4 regions of the Vibrio sp. QJM3NY_26 genome follow, and region 3 is predicted to be linked to each of the others. Evidence: predicted binding sites of a transcription regulator. Region 3 holds the regulator's gene; each other region holds the start of a gene.
The links. The regulator PurR, encoded in region 3, represses purine synthesis genes. The targets are predictions, from matches to a motif close to TNANGNAAACGTTTNCNTNA.
Positions count from the first base shown of each region.

Region 1: the regulator PurR is predicted to act here: its motif matches at 2,961-2,980, upstream of purL (phosphoribosylformylglycinamidine synthase).
Region 2: the regulator PurR is predicted to act here: its motif matches at 3,019-3,038, upstream of purM (phosphoribosylformylglycinamidine cyclo-ligase).
Region 4: the regulator PurR is predicted to act here: its motif matches at 2,688-2,707, upstream of AC3CH4_RS09115 (phosphoribosylaminoimidazolesuccinocarboxamide synthase).

Region 1 is NZ_CM173515.1:717,991-722,634, reverse strand. It holds gene purL (phosphoribosylformylglycinamidine synthase) at 1-2,786, opposite strand, end outside; gene mltF (membrane-bound lytic murein transglycosylase MltF) at 3,116-4,644, shown strand, end outside.
Region 2 is NZ_CM173515.1:2,603,797-2,608,440, reverse strand. It holds gene lpcA (D-sedoheptulose 7-phosphate isomerase) at 1-56, shown strand, start outside; gene AC3CH4_RS11465 (class II glutamine amidotransferase) at 121-966, shown strand; gene purN (phosphoribosylglycinamide formyltransferase) at 1,108-1,794, opposite strand; gene purM (phosphoribosylformylglycinamidine cyclo-ligase) at 1,915-2,955, opposite strand; gene upp (uracil phosphoribosyltransferase) at 3,125-3,751, shown strand; gene AC3CH4_RS11445 (uracil-xanthine permease family protein) at 3,901-4,644, opposite strand, start outside.
Region 3 is NZ_CM173515.1:2,270,904-2,275,547, reverse strand. It holds gene AC3CH4_RS09980 (TVP38/TMEM64 family protein) at 1-553, opposite strand, end outside; gene AC3CH4_RS09975 (TfoX/Sxy family DNA transformation protein) at 689-1,279, opposite strand; cyclic di-GMP riboswitch class I at 1,407-1,492, opposite strand; gene purR (HTH-type transcriptional repressor PurR) at 1,663-2,667, opposite strand; gene torD (molecular chaperone TorD) at 2,984-3,631, opposite strand; gene torR (two-component system response regulator TorR) at 3,916-4,629, shown strand.
Region 4 is NZ_CM173515.1:2,063,135-2,067,778, reverse strand. It holds gene AC3CH4_RS09125 (helicase-related protein) at 1-729, shown strand, start outside; gene AC3CH4_RS09120 (hypothetical protein) at 933-1,310, shown strand; gene AC3CH4_RS09115 (phosphoribosylaminoimidazolesuccinocarboxamide synthase) at 1,486-2,589, opposite strand; gene AC3CH4_RS09110 (SulA-like leucine-rich domain-containing protein) at 2,900-3,307, opposite strand; gene AC3CH4_RS09105 (hypothetical protein) at 3,680-3,868, opposite strand; gene AC3CH4_RS09100 (tetratricopeptide repeat protein) at 4,034-4,644, opposite strand, start outside.

The DNA.
Region 1 (4,644 bases), 1.6 Mb from region 3:
CCTAGCTCTTCGTTAAAGAGTGCTGCTAGCGTGTCTTCGCCTAGCGCTGCAATATCAGCATTCACACCACAGTGACCTGCGAACGCCATTTCAGCTAGCGTTACGAATAGACCGCCATCGCCTTTATCGTGGTAAGCCACAACTTGGTCGTTTGCTACAAGTGCTTGAACGCCTTCGTAGAAGCCTTTTAGCTGTGCCGCGTTGTCTACGTCTGCTGGCTTATCACCAAGCTGCTTGTAAACCTGAGCAAGTGCTGTTGCGCCCATGCGGTTTTGGCCGTTACCAAGGTCGATAAGAACTAGGCTTGTATTACCCTTGTCAGTACGAAGCTGAGGAGTAATCGTCTTACGAACATCTTCAACACGTGCAAACGCAGTGATAACAAGAGATAACGGAGATGTGACTTCTTTCTGCTCACCGTTCTCTTCCCACTTGGTCTTCATAGACATTGAGTCTTTACCTACCGGGATAGTAAGACCCAGTGCCGGACATAGTTCTTCACCCACGGCTTTAACCGCTTCGTAAAGACCAGCATCTTCACCTGGGTGACCCGCTGGAGACATCCAGTTAGCTGACAATTTAATGTGTTTGATATCGCCGATGTTGGTCGCTGCGATGTTAGTGATTGCTTCACCAACCGCTAGACGAGCTGACGCACCAAAGTCTAGAAGTGCCACTGGCGTACGTTCACCAAGAGACATTGCCTCACCGTGGTAAGAGTCGTAACTTGCAGCTGTTACTGCGCAGTTAGCAACAGGAACCTGCCATGGGCCAACCATTTGGTCACGAGCTACAAGGCCTGTAACTGAGCGGTCACCGATAGTAATAAGGAATGTTTTCTCTGCCACTGTTGGTAGACGAAGAATACGGTCAACCGCTTCGTTTAGTTCGATACCAGAACGGTCAATCGCAGGGTTGTTCGCTTTTAGCGTCTTCGCGTCACGGTGCATCTTAGGCGTTTTACCTAATAGGATGTCCATTGGCATGTCGATTGGCGTGTTGTCGAAGTGAGAATCTTCTAATTTAAGATCACGCTCTTCTGTTGCTTTACCAACTACCGCGTATGGAGCACGCTCACGCTTACAAATCGCGTCGAATGTTGCCATGTCTTTATCAGCAACCGCCATTACGTAACGCTCTTGAGATTCGTTACACCAGATCTCAAGTGGGCTCATGCCCGGCTCATCGTTTGGCACGTCACGTAAGTTAAAGATACCGCCACGCTCGCCATCGTCTACTAGCTCAGGAAGTGCATTCGAGATACCGCCCGCGCCCACATCGTGGATGAATGCGATTGGGTTCGCATCACCAAGCTGCCAACAACGGTCGATCACTTCCTGACAACGACGTTCCATCTCTGGGTTTTCACGTTGTACAGATGCAAAATCTAAGTCTTCAGAAGAAGAACCCGAATCCATTGAAGATGCAGCACCGCCACCAAGGCCGATGTTCATTGCTGGACCGCCAAGAACGATTAGGCTTGCACCTACTGGGATCTCTTTCTTCTGAACATGATCATCACGAATGTTACCTAGACCACCAGCCAGCATGATTGGCTTGTGGTAACCACGTACTTCTTCACCTGCGTGAGAGTTTACTTTCTCTTCGTAAGTACGGAAGTAACCTAGTAGGTTTGGACGACCAAATTCGTTGTTGAATGCTGCGCCACCAAGAGGGCCTTCAAGCATGATATCAAGCGCAGTCACGATACGGCTTGGCTTACCAAAGTCCGTTTCCCACGGTTGAACAAAATTAGGAATTTTTAAGTTAGATACAGAGAAAGCAACCAGACCCGCTTTTGGCTTACCACCAATACCTGTCGCGCCTTCATCGCGGATTTCGCCGCCTGAACCTGTTGACGCGCCCGGCCATGGAGAGATTGCCGTTGGGTGGTTGTGCGTTTCAACTTTCATCAAGATGTGTGTTTTCTCTTGGTGATAGTTGTACTGACGAGTTTCTGGATCTGGGAAGAAACGACCGACTTCAGAACCTGTCATTACCGCTGCGTTATCTTTATAAGCAGACAGAACGTGTTCTGGTGTCGTTTCAAAGGTGTTCTTAATCATCTTGAACAATGATTTTTCTTGCTTAACGCCATCGATAGTCCAATCAGCGTTAAAGATCTTGTGACGACAGTGCTCTGAGTTCGCTTGTGCAAACATCATTAGCTCGATGTCAGTCGGGTTACGACCTAGCTTCTCAGTGAAGCTTTCAAGAAGGTAATCAATCTCATCTTCTGCAAGAGCTAGACCTAGGGTAACGTTTGCTTTTTCAAGCGCTTTACGTCCGCCAGTTAGTAGGTCAACTTCCGCATAAGGAGCAGGCTCAGCAACAGTGAACAGTGCCGCTGCTGATTCGAAGTCAGTGAAAACCACTTCCATCATACGGTCGTGCAGAATTGCTTTCAGCTCAACAAGTTGAAGCTCAGAAAGTTCAGAAGAGGTTTCAATGTAGAAAGCAGTACCGCGCTCTAGACGTGACACTTTAGCCAGTCCGCAGTTGTGTGCGATATCTGTTGATTTTGAAGACCAAGGCGAGATAGTGCCTGGACGTGGCGTTGCAAGCAGCAATAAACCTTCAGGTTCATGCTCTTCAATCGTTGGACCGTAAGTCAGTAGCTTTTCTAGCTTCTCAACTTCAGACTCATCTAGGTCTGCCGTTAGATCAGCAAAGTGGGCAAACTCAGCGTAAATACCTGTTACAGGTAAGCTTAATTCACGACAAAGCTCTAAAAGCTTGTTAACACGAAACTCAGATAGAGCTGGGGAGCCACGCAAAATTCTCATGTGCTTACGTCTCTTATGCAGTTGATTAAGGTAGTATTGGAATAAATTCAGTGGGTTATAGGAACAACCTAACTGTTTTCTTCGAAGCTATTCCCGAAGGTTGCCAAACCTATGCCGATTCCACCTCTTCAATGCGAGCGCATTATAAAGCATTTCTTTTTGTGACGTAACACCAAAAGCAACCGTTTGCGTTATTTTTTTTATCTTTCTGTGTAAATGGTACTTTTGCTGCATTTATCACCACTTTTACAACTGTTTAAATAAACCTGCTTTGCCAGCCTTGCGGGGTTTGGTATAAAGGGGCTTCCACTTTTCGAGATTTCATTTTGATGCCTAAATTTACGCTCATCTTTTCGTCTAAGTTTCTTCTGCTCGCTATTGCCCTATTTGGGTTGGCTGGATGCCAGATTGAATCTGAACCTAAAAGTGTCCTTGAGCAGATACGAGAGCGTGGCGTTCTTCGTGTCGGCACCCTGAATAACCAACTCTCTTATTACATCGGTCCAGATGGTCCTGCTGGCTTGGATTACGAGTTAGCTCGCGAGTTTGCAGAAGAACTTGGTGTAAAGCTTGAGGTTAAACCCGCTTACCGTCTATCCGGCCTATTTCCGGCGTTAAAGAAAGGCGAGATCGATCTTATCGCAACGGGGTTAACACAAAACAGCAACCTGACACGTGCCTATCGCGCTGCGCCTGCTTATTACTATGTAAGCCAACAAGTCGTGTACAAAAAAGGTCAGTGGCGACCAAGAAACCTTGAGCAACTGATCAGGTTTGAGAATGAGCGTCAGGCTGATTTCGTAAAAGCACAAACTGAACCAGAAGAGGTAGCGTCTACTGACACATTGACGCCATCTTTGGTTGTAGTGAAAGACTCACACTTTGAGCCAACACTCAAACAACTACAGAGCACTCACGATGACTTTATCTACGATGCGATCGGCAATGCTGACATCAACGACCTGCTAAAAGAAGTCTCTACAGGGGAACGCTTGTTTACTGTGGCGGATTCGATTGAGCTGTCACTCGCACAACGTTTATACCCAGACGTGGCTTTGGCTTTTGAACTTACAGAAGACCAACCGATCTCTTGGTATTTACAGAAGTCTGAAGATGAAAGCCTTTATGCGCTGCTGATTGAGTTTTTCGGTAACCTAAAGCAGTCTGGTGAGCTCGCTTCACTGGAAGAGAAATATATTGGCCATATCGGCACCTTCGATTATGTCGATACTCGTGCCTTTATCCGCGCTCTAGACAGCAAGCTACCAAAATGGTCGCCACTATTTCAGAAATACTCGCAAGAATTTGATTGGCGCTTAATCGCAGCTTTGGCATACCAAGAGTCACACTGGAACCCAGTCGCGCGTTCTCCTACAGGTGTTCGTGGCATGATGATGTTGACGTTGCCAACCGCGAAGAGCGTAGGTGTAACCAATCGTCTTGACCCAAAACAGTCGGTACAAGGTGGCGTGGAATATTTACGTCGTATCGTGAATCGAGTTCCTGACTCAATTACTCAACATGAAAAGATCTGGTTTGCCCTCGCCTCATATAACGTAGGTTACGGTCACATGATGGATGCACGTCGCTTAACCAAAGCACAGGGCGGCAACCCTGACGCTTGGGGTGATGTAAAAGATCGACTTCCTCTATTGAAACAAAAGAAGTACTACAGCCAAACTCGATACGGCTATGCGCGTGGTGATGAAGCAAGGAATTACGTTGAGAATATTCGCCGTTATTACCAAAGCATTATTGGTCATGTGAACAAGCGAAATAAAGAAGAAGAAGCGAGCCTCGAAGGTTTGGTGGTTATCCCACCTTTAGAGATCTCGGGCGCTGAATCGACAATCAGTGC
Region 2 (4,644 bases), 330 kb from region 3:
TTCACATTAAGATCATCCACATTGTGATTCAGCTTGTTGAAAAAGAAATGGAATAATAGTTTTAAAGACATTTGGGGCCAACTTAGGCTCCATTGGTTTTGATAGGGAGTAGATTAAACCATGTGTGAATTGCTCGGTATGAGCGCGAATGTGCCAACTGATATTTGTTTTAGCTTTACTGGTCTTATGCAGCGTGGAGGCAATACCGGCCCGCACCGCGATGGCTGGGGTATTACTTTCTATGAAGGAAAGGGTTTCCGTACTTTTAAAGATCCTAACCCTAGTTGTGAATCCAAGATCGCTGAGTTGGTTCAAAACTACCCAATTAAAAGTCAAGCTGTTGTCAGTCATATCCGTCAAGCTAATCGTGGTGGCGTTAATCTAGAAAACACTCACCCTTTTACTCGTGAGCTTTGGGGACGATACTGGACCTTCGCTCATAATGGCCAATTAACGGATTACGATGATCTGGTTAGTGGTCGTTTCAGGCCTGTCGGTGAGACGGACAGTGAACTTTCTTTCTGTTGGTTAGTGAAACAATTAGAAGATCGTTTTCCTGAGCCTCCTCAAGACATGGAAGGTATGTTTCGCTTTGTCGCTGAGTGTTGTGATCAGCTAAGAGAGAAAGGCGTCTTCAACATGTTACTCAGTGATGGTGAGTACGTGATGACCTACTGTACCAATCATTTGTACTGGATAACAAGACGCGCGCCTTTTGGCAATGCGAGCCTGATTGATGAAGATGTTGAGATAAACTTCCAAGAAGAGACCACGCCGAATGATGTGGTCACGGTGGTAGCAACTCAGCCTCTAACATGCAATGAAGAGTGGTTTAGAATGAAGCCGGGCGAATACGCGTTGTTTCATTTTGGTGAGCTGATCGGCAATAACCATAAAGCCTTGGAAGATGTTGCTTATGCACCTAAAAAGGTTGCAAGCCAAGCACCAACTGAGCCATTGAGCTAAACGTTCCGAATAGTATCATTTTTGATCCGAACATAAGAAAGGCCGCTTACTGAACCAATAAGTCAATAAGCGGCCTTTTTATTTTCTGATTTTTAAGGGCTTGCTCTTTAATGATTTACTTTGCGAGAACAGCTATACGAATTACTCTTCTGCGTAACCGTGTTTGCCTAATATTTTACCGTCTAAGACAGCTTGCCCGTTTACCATCGATAAACGATCTTCGGCAAACCATTTACAGACCATAGGGTAAATGCAGTGTTCTTGGGTGAGCACTCGGCTTGCTAATATGTCGGCATCATCCCCTTCAAATACTGGCACCTTAGCTTGTAAGATTACAGGGCCACCATCGAGCTCTTCGGTAACAAAGTGGACGCTGGTGCCATGCTCTTTGTCTTTTGCATCAATAGCACGCTGGTGGGTGTGGAGCCCAGGATACTTAGGTAATAGAGAAGGGTGGATATTGATCATTTTCCCCGCGTAATGGCGGACAAAATCTGAACTCAGAATGCGCATGTAGCCAGCGAGTACAATCAGGTCGGGTTGGTAAGCATCGATCTGAACCATCAATTCATGATCAAACTCTTCACGCGAGTTAAATTCTTTTGGATTCACCGAGTGAGCGTCAACACCTGCTGATTTTGCGCGCTCTAGACCAAAAGCATCCGCTTTATTTGAGAAAACTGCCTTAACAGAGGCGTCAATCGTGTGGCTGTCACAGGCATCCAAAATAGCTTGTAAGTTGCTTCCGCTTCCTGAGACTAAAACGACGATGTTTTTCTTAGAGTGACTGTTATTCATAGAATGGCTGTTCTTCATAGAGTGGGTCATGCGATTGGTTAACTAAAGTATTTACAATTTACCTACATAAACTAAGGTTTTCTGCGGGCCAAATAGCAAAATGAGGACCAATAGGTCCTCATTTATTAACTAAGTAAGTGAACGTATCACTTATTTAATTTCAACTTGCTCTTCGCCAGCTTCAGCGTTTGCGATCTCACCGATAACCCAAGCGTTTTCGCCTTCAGCTTTCAGTAGTTCAACAGCAGCGTCTGCTTGTTCTTTAGGTAGAGCAACAATTAGGCCTACGCCACAGTTGAAAGTGCGGTACATTTCAAATGTCTCCACGTTTCCTTTCTCTTGTAGCCAGCTGAAAATAGCAGGCCATTCCCAGCTTTTTCCATCAATCACTGCTTTAGTGCCTTCAGGAAGTACGCGTGGGATGTTCTCCCAGAAACCACCACCAGTGATGTGCGAAATAGCATGAATGTCATGCTCTGCGATCATCTTAAGTGCCGATTTGATGTAAATCTTAGTAGGTTCTAGTAGGTGCTCACCGATAGTGCGACCTTCTAGTTCTTCATTCTTATCAGCACCAGAAACTTCTAGAACTTTACGAATCAAAGAGTAACCGTTTGAGTGTGGACCACTTGAGCCAACAGCGATAAGTGCGTCGCCTGCTGCTACTTTAGTGCCATCAATGATGTCAGCCTTTTCTACAACACCAACACAGAAGCCAGCAACGTCGTAGTCGTCGCCTTCGTACATGCCTGGCATTTCAGCTGTTTCGCCACCGATTAGTGCACAACCTGCTTGAACACAACCTTCAGCAATACCTGAAACAACGTCTGCTGCTGTATCTACATCTAGCTTACCTGTTGCGTAGTAGTCTAGGAAGAATAGCGGCTCACCACCTTGAACGATTAGATCGTTCACACACATTGCCACTAGGTCGATACCAATGGTGTCGTGTTTTTTCATATCCAAAGCAAGGCGAAGTTTAGTACCAACACCATCAGTACCTGAAACAAGTACTGGCTCTTTGTATTTCGTTGGAAGTTCACATAGGGCGCCAAAGCCACCAATACCGCCCATTACTTCAGGGCGACGAGTGCGTTTAACAGCACCTTTGATACGGTCTACTAGTGCATTACCTGCGTCGATATCAACACCAGCGTCTTTGTAGCTTAGAGAAGAAGTATTACCACTCACGGGATAGTCCTCGAACTTAAGTTGGATGTGAAAACGGCGCTATTCTAACAGGGCTTGATTACCAAGAGCAAACGTTTGCGCGGTTTTTTTTATTAGAATAAAGATTCTGAAATAACCCCACAGTTCGTGTATAATCTACAGGTTTGTTTAAATATTGCCGGAGTTGGAAATGAAAGTTGTTGAAGTGAAACACCCGCTAGTAAAACATAAAATTGGCCTGATGCGTGAAGGTGACATTAGCACTAAGCGTTTTCGTGAGCTAGCGACAGAAGTGGGTAGCCTTCTAACATACGAAGCGACATCAGATTTTGAAACTGAGCGTGTGACGATTAACGGTTGGAACGGTCCAGTAGAAGTTGACCAAATTAAAGGTAAAAAAGTAACTGTAGTGCCAATCCTACGTGCTGGTCTAGGCATGATGGACGGCGTTCTTGAGCACATCCCAAGTGCACGTATCAGCGTTGTGGGTATCTACCGTGACGAAGAAACGCTTGAGCCAGTACCATACTTCAACAAGCTTGCATCTAACATCGACGAGCGTATTGCTCTAGTGGTAGATCCAATGCTTGCGACGGGTGGTTCTATGATCGCAACTATCGACCTTATGAAAGAGAAAGGTTGTAAGCACTTTAAGATTCTTGTGCTTGTTGCTGCTCCTGAAGGTATCGCTGCTCTAGAAAAAGCGCACCCAGATGTTGAGCTGTACACGGCTGCAATCGATGAGAAGCTAAACGACAAGGGCTACATTGTTCCTGGTCTTGGCGATGCTGGTGATAAGATCTTCGGTACTAAGTAATTCAGTTTCGGTTTAAATTAATTCAAAGAGTTTTAAATTTAACTGAACCTGCTTAATTAGCCGTATAAATAAAAGGGAGAGCATTCGATGCTCTCCCTTTTTTGATTTTGTTAGGTTGTGATTTTTTTGAATCCAGCCTTACCAATAAATTAATCGATTTGAGCTTTGTCTACTACGGTGTTGTCGCCTAATTCTTCTGGAAGGACTAGGTTAAGTAGGATTGCCACAATGCCACATAAGCTTACGCCCTGTAGGCTAAAGTCACCGATGCCAAATGCCATGCCGCCAATACCGAAGACTAACGTAATACCCACAATCACAAGGTTGCGTGATTTATGTAGGTCTACTTTATTCTGAATTAGAGTATTCAAGCCTACCGTCGCGATTGAACCAAACAGTAGAATCATGATGCCGCCCATCACAGGAACAGGAATCGTTTGAAGTAGCGCGCCTAGCTTACCGACCAATGCAAGAACAATTGCTGTTACCGCAGCCCAAGTCATGATCACTGGGTTGAATGCTTTGGTCAGCATTACTGCACCTGTTACTTCACTGTAGGTTGTGTTTGGTGGTGCGCCCAGCATAGAAGCTGCAATCGTCGCCACACCGTCACCTGTGATCGTGCGGTGTAGACCTGGTTTCTTAAGGTAGTCTTTGCCGGTAACGTTCGAGATAGCAAGCATGTCGCCCACGTGCTCAACAGCAGGTGCAATTGCCACAAACACCATAAAGAAGATAGCGTTGATGTTGAATTCTGGTGCAGTGAAGTTTGGTAGTGCTAACCAAGCTGCTTGAGCTACGGGGGTAAAATCAACTACGCCGTATACCAAGCTCGTTACGTAACCCGCTACAATGCCACCAAAGATAGGCAATAATTTAAGGAAGCCTTTCGA
Region 3 (4,644 bases):
CGAGTTGAGTACCAGCATTCAAGAAAACGGCAGTACCCGGTAACATTCCTATTTGACTTGTAATGTAATAGCGACTCACAGACATCGGTGTTAGACCCATCAACAGATTGATAAGGAAAAATGGGAATACAGGAATCAGACGCAGAGAAAACAAGTAAAATGCTCCGTCTTTTTCAACGCCCTTGTTAATCGTTGCTAATTTGTCACCAAATTTGGTTTGGATCCAGTCACGTAAAAGGTAGCGGCTACTTAGAAATGCGAGGGTTGCACCAATGGCACTGGCGAAAGAGACCAGCAGCAAACTATTCCAGAAACCAAATAGCGCAGCTCCTAACAGGGTCACAACAGCAGCACCAGGAATTGAGAAAGCAGTAATCATTACATACGCGACAAAATAGATAGCAGCGGCAGCAATGAAGTTGCTATCAATGTAGTCATTTAAAACGGCTTGTTGGGCCTTGGCATTTTCAAGCGTTAGGTATTGGCCGAAATTGACGCCTAACAAGACGATGGTTACGACCAACACAATACCCAATATCATTTTCTTACTCATTGATACTTCCTCTAAATTTTCAATGTATACCATTAGTATAGACAGACAGGCAAAGCATAGATTAACTTTCAGCAGATATAAAAAAAGCCGCAGTAAATGCGGCTTAGTTATGTATATAGTTTTTCACTTACAATGTTAATTGACGCGATTGATAAGCTCTTCACGACGCTGCTGCGGTATAACAGACCAATGTGTGCCATTGATCGCGCCTTCTAGCGCCCAAAGTAGTTCAATACTGACAGAAGACGCATGTGATTCTTTGATGGCGTTAAATGCGTTTACAGAGCCAGATTCATATAAACGTTCTACGGAATCGATCCCTGCTTTTTTCAACATACGCTCAGTGGCGAGTCGAAGGTTGGGCAGATCTTTGAGTCGAGTAGGCTTAGCTGAAGATTGCTCAGCTTTTTCTTCTTTAGCAAAACCCAGAGACGTCGTTGCAAGCTGCAAGATTTTCTCTTGGTCTTGCCACAGGCCTTCGGGTAAAGCGAAATATTTAGTAACGACAGGGAAACCACGTTTTTTGTAGACGTACGGTTGAAAGCCTTGTTGTTCGAACTGTTTCGTTGTGCATTTGTCTGCTCGTATGTGCAGCTGGTCATTTACAACCAGAGCAAACATAGTGTCATCAGCAAAAAGACCGAAGCCACCAAACATCGAGCGTGATTTTATTTTTCCTAGGGATTCAAATAATTTCATTGAATCCTTTAGTATCGGTTTATCCATGTTATTTATCTCGGTGTATTTGAACTACGCCACCAAATAAGCAGGTCCGAGAGATTAGCAAAATGTTGCAATTAAATTGTCAATTAGCCGTAAATTACTAAATTATTAGTAGTTACTGCATTTTGCCATCGGTAACCCCGCTACCATACCAACGAGTGGTTTAGGCCGGAAGCTTTGCGTCTCACTCTTTCAAGTGATTTGCCCTGTGCGTGACTGATTGAATAGAATAAAGTTTTTGTTGAATGAGGCTCACACTTGTTATTTCAAAATGTGATATTGCTTCAATTAATGATCTTTCCAGTATGATACCAGGTTCATTCATGTTGTTGATAAAAAAAGCGCACCTAAAGGTGCGCTTAATTATATTAAACTGAATTTATCAATTAATTTAACGTTTTAACTGTGCTTCGCTCAACAATTTCAGGGTGCATTTCGAACACACGCTTTTCATGGTCTTTATCTTTAATGCGTTCTAACAAAATTTCGAAAGCGTTCTTACCAACACGACGTTTGGGTTGGTGAACCGTTGTTAACGGTGGAGAGAAGTATTCAGCCAACTCGATGTTGTCATAGCCGATCACTGAAATATCTTCAGGGATACGAATTCCTTTCTCTTGCAATCTGCTCATTAGGCCGAGTGCCATTGTGTCGTTAAAACAGAATACGGCCGTTGGGCGATCTACCATCTTAATGATTTTCTCTGCAGCAAGAACCGCAGTATCACACTCGAAGTTACCTTCAATGATCATGTTATCATCGGTAGCAATCTTAGCTTCGTTGAGTGCGCGTTTGTAACCCGCGATGCGTTCAACACATGCCGCTTTGTCTAAGTGGCCACTTAAACAAGCAATCTTGGAGTGACCGTGCTCAATGAGGTATTTGGTCGCTAGGTAACCACCTTCCTCAGAGTTGTCGATGATCTTATCTGCTTGAGAACTCTCAGGGCCCCAATCCATAATCACTTTAGGAATGTCAGCGTGACGGTCTAACATGCCTCTTAGCTCTTCAGTTAGGTCAGAACACATAACTAAGATGCCATCTACACGTTTCTCTGCAAGCATTCGAATGTAGTCACGTTGCTTCTCATAGATACCGCCCGTATTACACAGAATCAAAGTGTAACCTTGACGGTAGCAGTAGCTTTCAACACCATCGATAACTTCAGAGAAGAATAGGTTAGTTGATTGAGTAACTAGCATGCCGATAGTGCGGGTTGTATTGCACTTCAAACTACGAGCAACGGCACTTGGTGCATAGTTCAGTTCGTCTACGGCTTTATTTACTTTTTCTTGCGTCGCTTCTGCAACAAAGCGAGTTTTGTTGATTACGTGAGAAACGGTTGTTGTTGATACGCCTGCTAAGCGAGCGACATCTTTTATAGTGGCCATGGTTTTATCCTATTAGAAGCTACTTTCCCAAAGTACGGAATGAAGTAGCCGTTAAGCTACCTAACTAAGAGCTTAAATTTGTAGGGCTCTTTGGGTACTAAAGTGCTAAAAAACAAAAAACCGCTATTGAGCGGCTTGTCTTAACACCGAAATGCTCAAAACTATAATAAGCATAGCATTTCGTGAATGTTTCATATTTTATCGTTTGCGGTCACAATTTTAGACTGACTAGAAATTACTCGCAATAAAATTCACCCGGAAATCCGGGTGAATTGTCACATTCTTCTGAATTTATTTAACGAGTCATCCAATAAGCTTATTCACCAGCGAGGTATTGGGTGTCCAATTTACAGAATGCAAGTAGCAGAGATGAGACTGATGCGTAGAAACCGAATTCGTCAACGTCATGACATTTAACGTTGAACTTTGGTACCCAAGTAAGAAGTTGTTGCTCGATAAATTGCTGTTGAACAATGAACGATTTCTCTAGCTCTTCTTCAAGTTCCGTTTCATTAGAACGGATGATCAAGTTGCCAAGGAAGTCGAGTGCGATAGCGATGTGGTCAGCTGGTTCTTTTAGGTCTTGGTTCACCACTAAGTTGTGCTTGGCCATGATCTCTTCCATATCTTTTGCTGGCTTATCATTCAAAAGGCCAGTCTCACCGATATACATAGAAGCGTAAGGAAGTGCGCCATGCTTATCTGTTTTTAAGAATAAGTCACAGAAGTCAGCAGACAATTCTAGTTGAGCATCCTCACGCGTTTGTAGGCGGTTTAGCGCATCCACTAGGCTATCGATCGCCGGCTTTAGTGTTTCATTTTCGCCTAAACCAGTTAGGAAAGAACGAATTTCAACAGAGTGGTAGTGATCGAGTTCTTCTTGAGTGAGCTCTTTAGCGAATAAGCTTGATAGCCACCAGTATATTTCTGCTCTTTGCTCGTTGAACGCTTTCGTATCTTTCATTTCTTAGATCCTGATTTAGTCTTGTGGTGTTACTTATATGCATCTTGAAGTTACTTGTGCAAAGCACACCAAGGCTGAATAACAAGGTTATTTGCGAAACGCAAAGTTACTCGTTAGTAGTAATGCCTATATTGAATTGCGATGGACGATAAATAGCAAGGTTTAAGATTGTCTTGTATCAAAAAAGATCCATGTTTCTGGCTTTTATCTTGTGTACCACTAGAATTGTTACGAGTTATGAATAGAATAGTCACTGAAACTATTAAATAAGAAAAGTGGTGTAGATGAGCTATCACGTATTAGTCGTAGAAGATGATGTGGTAACCCGCAGTAAACTGGTCGGATACTTCCAGAACGAAGGTTACACAGTAAGCGAAGCGGAAAGCGGCGCTCAAATGAGAAACGTGTTAGAAGATAATAACGTTGACCTCATTATGCTGGACATCAACTTACCAGGCGAAGATGGATTGATGCTAACTCGCGAATTACGCAGTCAATCAGACATTGGAATTATTTTAGTTACTGGACGCACGGATAGCATCGACAAAATCGTTGGCCTTGAAATGGGCGCTGACGATTACGTTACTAAACCCTTCGAACTTCGCGAGTTATTGGTTCGAGTTAAAAACCTACTTTGGCGCATTTCTGCCGCTCGTAAAACAGCAGCAGGTAAGGTTGAAGAGACTGAAGACGAATCTGTGGTTCGTTTTGGTGAGTGGACGTTTGATATCCCTCGTCGTGCGCTAAGCAAAAACGGCGAACCGGTAAAACTGACTAAAGCTGAATATGAACTGTTGGTTGCGCTCTCTTCTTACCCTAACCAGGTATTAAGTCGTGAACGCATTCTGAATATGATCAGCCACCGAGTGGATGCTCCAAACGATCGAACTATCGACGTGTTAATCCGTCGTATGCGTGCGAAGATGGAGTTTGACCCTAAGAATCCACAAATTTTTGTAACGGTTCACGGTGAAGGTTACATGTTCGCTGGTGATTGATTTCCTTTAGGAATG
Region 4 (4,644 bases), 210 kb from region 3:
CAGAATCGTTTCCCGGACAATGCACAAGCGATGTTGGTGCTGGACACGCACAGCTTGCCGGGAAGAGGTGTTAAGCAAACACTGACCTTAGCGACGGTCACGGCACCTATTCCTCTTGAGCTTATCATTGAAGCTGAACTCGGAGAGTGGGAGCAAGGTGAAACAAGAGTAAATGATGATGGTGTCTTTACCGAGATGGCTTTGGTGTACGCAGGCCGTACAATTACGACTAAGCTCGTCGCGGCTGAAGGGCAACTATCATTAAAGCCTATTGTCGATCTTGTGTTAAAAGGCGTCCAACTTCCCGGTTTTGCAAAGGTTCGCACTCAAGAAATCAAACACTGGCAGCTGTATGTGAAACTTGGGCTCGATGAACAAAAAAAATATACTCCTGAGATCGAGCAACTTAGCTTTGAACTATGGTTTATACAACAGCTTGAGGTGTTAGGGGTTACCGATGTCAGCGAGCTAGAAATGTTTGAACATTCAGACATTCCATTTGATGGTATCCCAGAATGGCTCTATTCAGAGTTCTCTGAAAAATACCCGTTTGCACTGAACCTTGCCGACTTGCAACTCGATGTAGAATACTTGCCCGCACGAAAGCTGATTTACGTTCACTATCAATCGGGTAGCCGAAAGTTATCACCAAAACGTTGGGAGCTGCCAACATGGTCTGGCTGGCGTATTCAATACAAAAAAGCGAGCCGGATAATTGATATAAAATAGATAGATAAGTTTTATCTCTAAAATATTAATCAAATAGGTGCATATATGATTATTCAGTGCTTATTTTGTTACAAAATTGATTTTTATATGCCTTTTTAACCAATCAAAAGGTCATAAAAGACTATTCTTCTATATCCTATTGCTATAAAGAAAGAGTTGATAGATATTGAGTATATTGTGTTGTCAAAGTGTCGGGGGACATCATGGATAAACAGATAGAGACGCGTGTAGAGTTCGATTACACAACCTTTCTTGGCGCCTCATGCAGTAAAAAATGGACTTTTCTGGAGGCACTAACCACAATTGCACCAGTATTCAGTACCGTCTGGCGAGATAGCATTAAAGAGCTAGCAAGCCCTGAAGATCGTTTATGGCAGATGGCATTAAAATCAATGTCGACGCGTAAAAGTGATGAGTCAAACATTGTTACCTTACTTAAGCTGGCTAGGCTGGAAGGGATCAATGAGCTCAAAGTTGTTATGCCATATTCTCTTGAAGAAGAGCAGATAGAGTACATCGAGACGCGCAGTCATTTAGTGATTGCCGAGAATACTGGAGAAGAGTTTACTATCAAGCTGTAATCTCTCAGTATTGCTTAGAGCTTAGAGCTTAGAGCTTAGAGCTTATAGCATGCAGCTTAGAAGCTAGCTCAAAGAATATTAAAAACCGCACATGTAAGAAGGGCCTCAATAATGATGAGGCCCTTTTAGTATCTGGAACTTGTGTTTACGAGCTTACTCGCTTTCTAGAATGCGATCAGTCAACTAGACCATAGTCAGCACGCAGTACATCGATAATTTCTTGCTTAGGATTTTCGCTCAGTACGATCTCTGCACCTGTGATTTTCGCTGCGATATCAAGGTAAGTACGAGAAAGAGACATCAATGCATCCAAAGGAAGTTCATTGTCACGAGCTAGAGCTTCACGCTCTGGCATGCGTTCTTTGTTCAACAGAATGTCCGCATCAGGGAAGTAGTTAAGTAAGAACTGACGGAAACCCTCTTTCGAGTTCTCGACGATGTTGCCTTTGTTGTACTCTTGAGTATCCCAAATACGAGATGAATCTGGCGTGCCCACTTCGTCCATGTAGATCAGCTTTTCTTTACCTTGAGCATCGTTCACGTAGCCGAACTCAAACTTGGTATCGACAAAGGTTTGATCGACGTTTGCGAGTGCTTGGCTAATTACGTTGAAGCCTTCTTTTAGAAGTTTTTCATAATGCGCAATGTCACTTGCTTGAGTAAAGTTGAACGCTGCGAAGTTATCTTCGATGTTGTTACGCGAGATGTTCACATCGTCAGCTTCTGGAACACCAGGGATACCTTTCAAAATCCCTTTTGTTGAAGGCGTGATCAGTAGCTCAGGTAGCTTCTTGTCTTTCTCAAGACCTTCAGGCATTTCGATACCACAGAATTCACGTTCGCCGTTTGCGTATGCACGCCACATTGAACCTGTGATGTATTGACGACAAATCGCTTCAATCATGACTGGGCGAGCTTTTTGTACAATCCATACGAACGGGTGAGGGATATCAAGAATATGACTGTCAGCAAGTCCGCTGTCTTTAAACAATTTGAACCAGTGGTTAGAGATAGCATTCAGAGCCGCTCCCTTACCTGGAACACCTTTAAGATTACCTTCACCACGCCAGATACAATCAAATGCAGAGATACGGTCACTGATCACCATGATTGCTAAAGGTGCATCTGGTGCTACATCGTAGCCTTTCTCTTTGATTAGTCGTTGACTATCTTCTTCAGTTAACCAGTAGACTGAGCGAACTTTGCCACTGTGGACAGGTTTGTCAGTACGGATTGGTAGGTCATCATTTACGGCAAGAACTTGATCAGCAAGGCTCATTTAGACATTCCTATCTTTTATCAAACGTCATACAGAGAAGTGCGGTGTGCACATGATTAGACGGGCATTATACTCAATCTACTATTTCCTTCCAGATAAAAAGCAAACGATTGCTAAATCTATTGTTTAAATAAAAACCCCCGCCTAACAATTCGCCAAAAAATAGGTGAATCGTAGGGCAGGGGAAGGCAGTATATTTGGACTGTGTTTTGGAGCTATGCGGTTAAGTTAACTTAAGTTTGTTAGCTAAACGATTAAGCTATGTTTGTGGGCCATGTTTTTGAGCCAACATGTTATTAAGCAAGGTGGCTTAGTGAATGCGCTCTGAATTCGCATCCATAAAGAAGACTTCACACTGAAAGCGCATTCCTAATGTTCTTAGGTATTGCTGACTGAATTGATCAATCGATGCACTTGCCACAATCGCACTCGCATTCTTAGAGCGAATGGCTTTCTCGACGGTTTCTACCTCAGTCATCTGATGAGAGGCTTTCATATGAATAACTCGGTCGCAGCAAACATTATGTTGCTTTAGCTGCTTAGCGGATGGTCTCGGTGTTTGAGCGGTAAACAGTAGCCACTGATGTTGGTTGGACAGCAACGCCATTCTTGCAAATAACGCTTCCTCGTTTGAATTTTTGCTTTTACGAGAAACTGATGTAAATGCGCAGTGAACTAGCGGGCTAGAGTGTTGGGCTTTAACGTGTGCTTGAATCATTTTGCTGTCCTTATATACATGCTGTATGTGTATACAGTAGTTTTAGTTGCTTATAAGATCAAGCGTTTTTTGCGGGATTATTGGACGATTTTGTCTGAACTTATAGGTGTTATGTTGTTAAGTCATTGAAATTATTTGACAAATTAAATTAGAATGAATTTGCTACTTTGTCTCATAAGTTCAAAAAATGTGAGCTTTATACAGGTGTATACAGTGGTTTTGACAGAAAAGTACTGTATACGCCTGTATAGAAGAGAGAAGAGAGAAGAGAGAAGAGAGAAGAGAGAAGAGAGAAGAGAGAAGAGAGAAAATCTAAAACCACAGACACAAAAAAAGCGCCTTAGGCGCTTTCTTATATTTCAACGGTGTTGCTTATCTCAATGTCGCTTGGGAGAGTTTTGCTCTCATTTCCATTTCACCAATATTGAACTGGCGAACATCAATGGTTGCAATATCATTGCACTCATTACATGCATGATGACACTTACCATCTAGGTAGTCGTGCTTTTTAACTAGGCTTGGCTTTTTGCACCAATCACAAACGCCTTCTATTGTGAACATATTCTCTCCTCACCTGTTTAAGTCAGGTGTATTTTCGGCGCAAATTATGACACAAGTAAGACCCATTAGTTAATAGTTTGTTACCCGTTTTTGAGAGGGGGATCGATTGCAACACTAATAAAATCGATATCTTTGCGACCTTGAAAATTTAATATGTGTAGTTGTTTACGTTTTTGTAACATTTTGTAAAATGGTTTTTAGCGCATTGTTCAAACGTTTCATTTCTTCGTCACATCCGTGACCATCTGGATGGTAGATCTTTGATAATTGTTTGTATCGTATCTTGATGCTTTTCTGGTCCGGAATTGAGCTAGGCGTGTAGCCAAATAGCGCACAGGCTACCTGAAAATTGTTCAAACTCTTGTTGTTTTTCTGCTTCTTCAGTTCGTTATAGATAGTCTGAAGTTGGCGCTTTTGCTGTTTGATGGTGAAGTCTTTCGCGCTAAGCTGCGCTTCAAGTGTCTGTTGTTGCTGATTTAACTCACCAGACTTCAGGATCTGTCGCTTTCGCGATACAACCAGAGTCGCGCTGATACTCACTATTGCAATTAAAACGGCCAGTACTGCGCCACTTATATAGTCAGAGCTTGTTAGCTCGTGATTAGGTCGTTGTTGACCAGACATCTCTTGGCTTGTGCTGGCTTCTGTATCGATGCCGTCATTGAGCTGCTCAATCGAAGAGATCTGCTTGGCGCGTTGTTGGTTAAATTGTGCTTCCAGAACGCGATTGTAACCATCTTCTGCATCAGGGTTGTCTTTTAGGGCCGCTTCATACC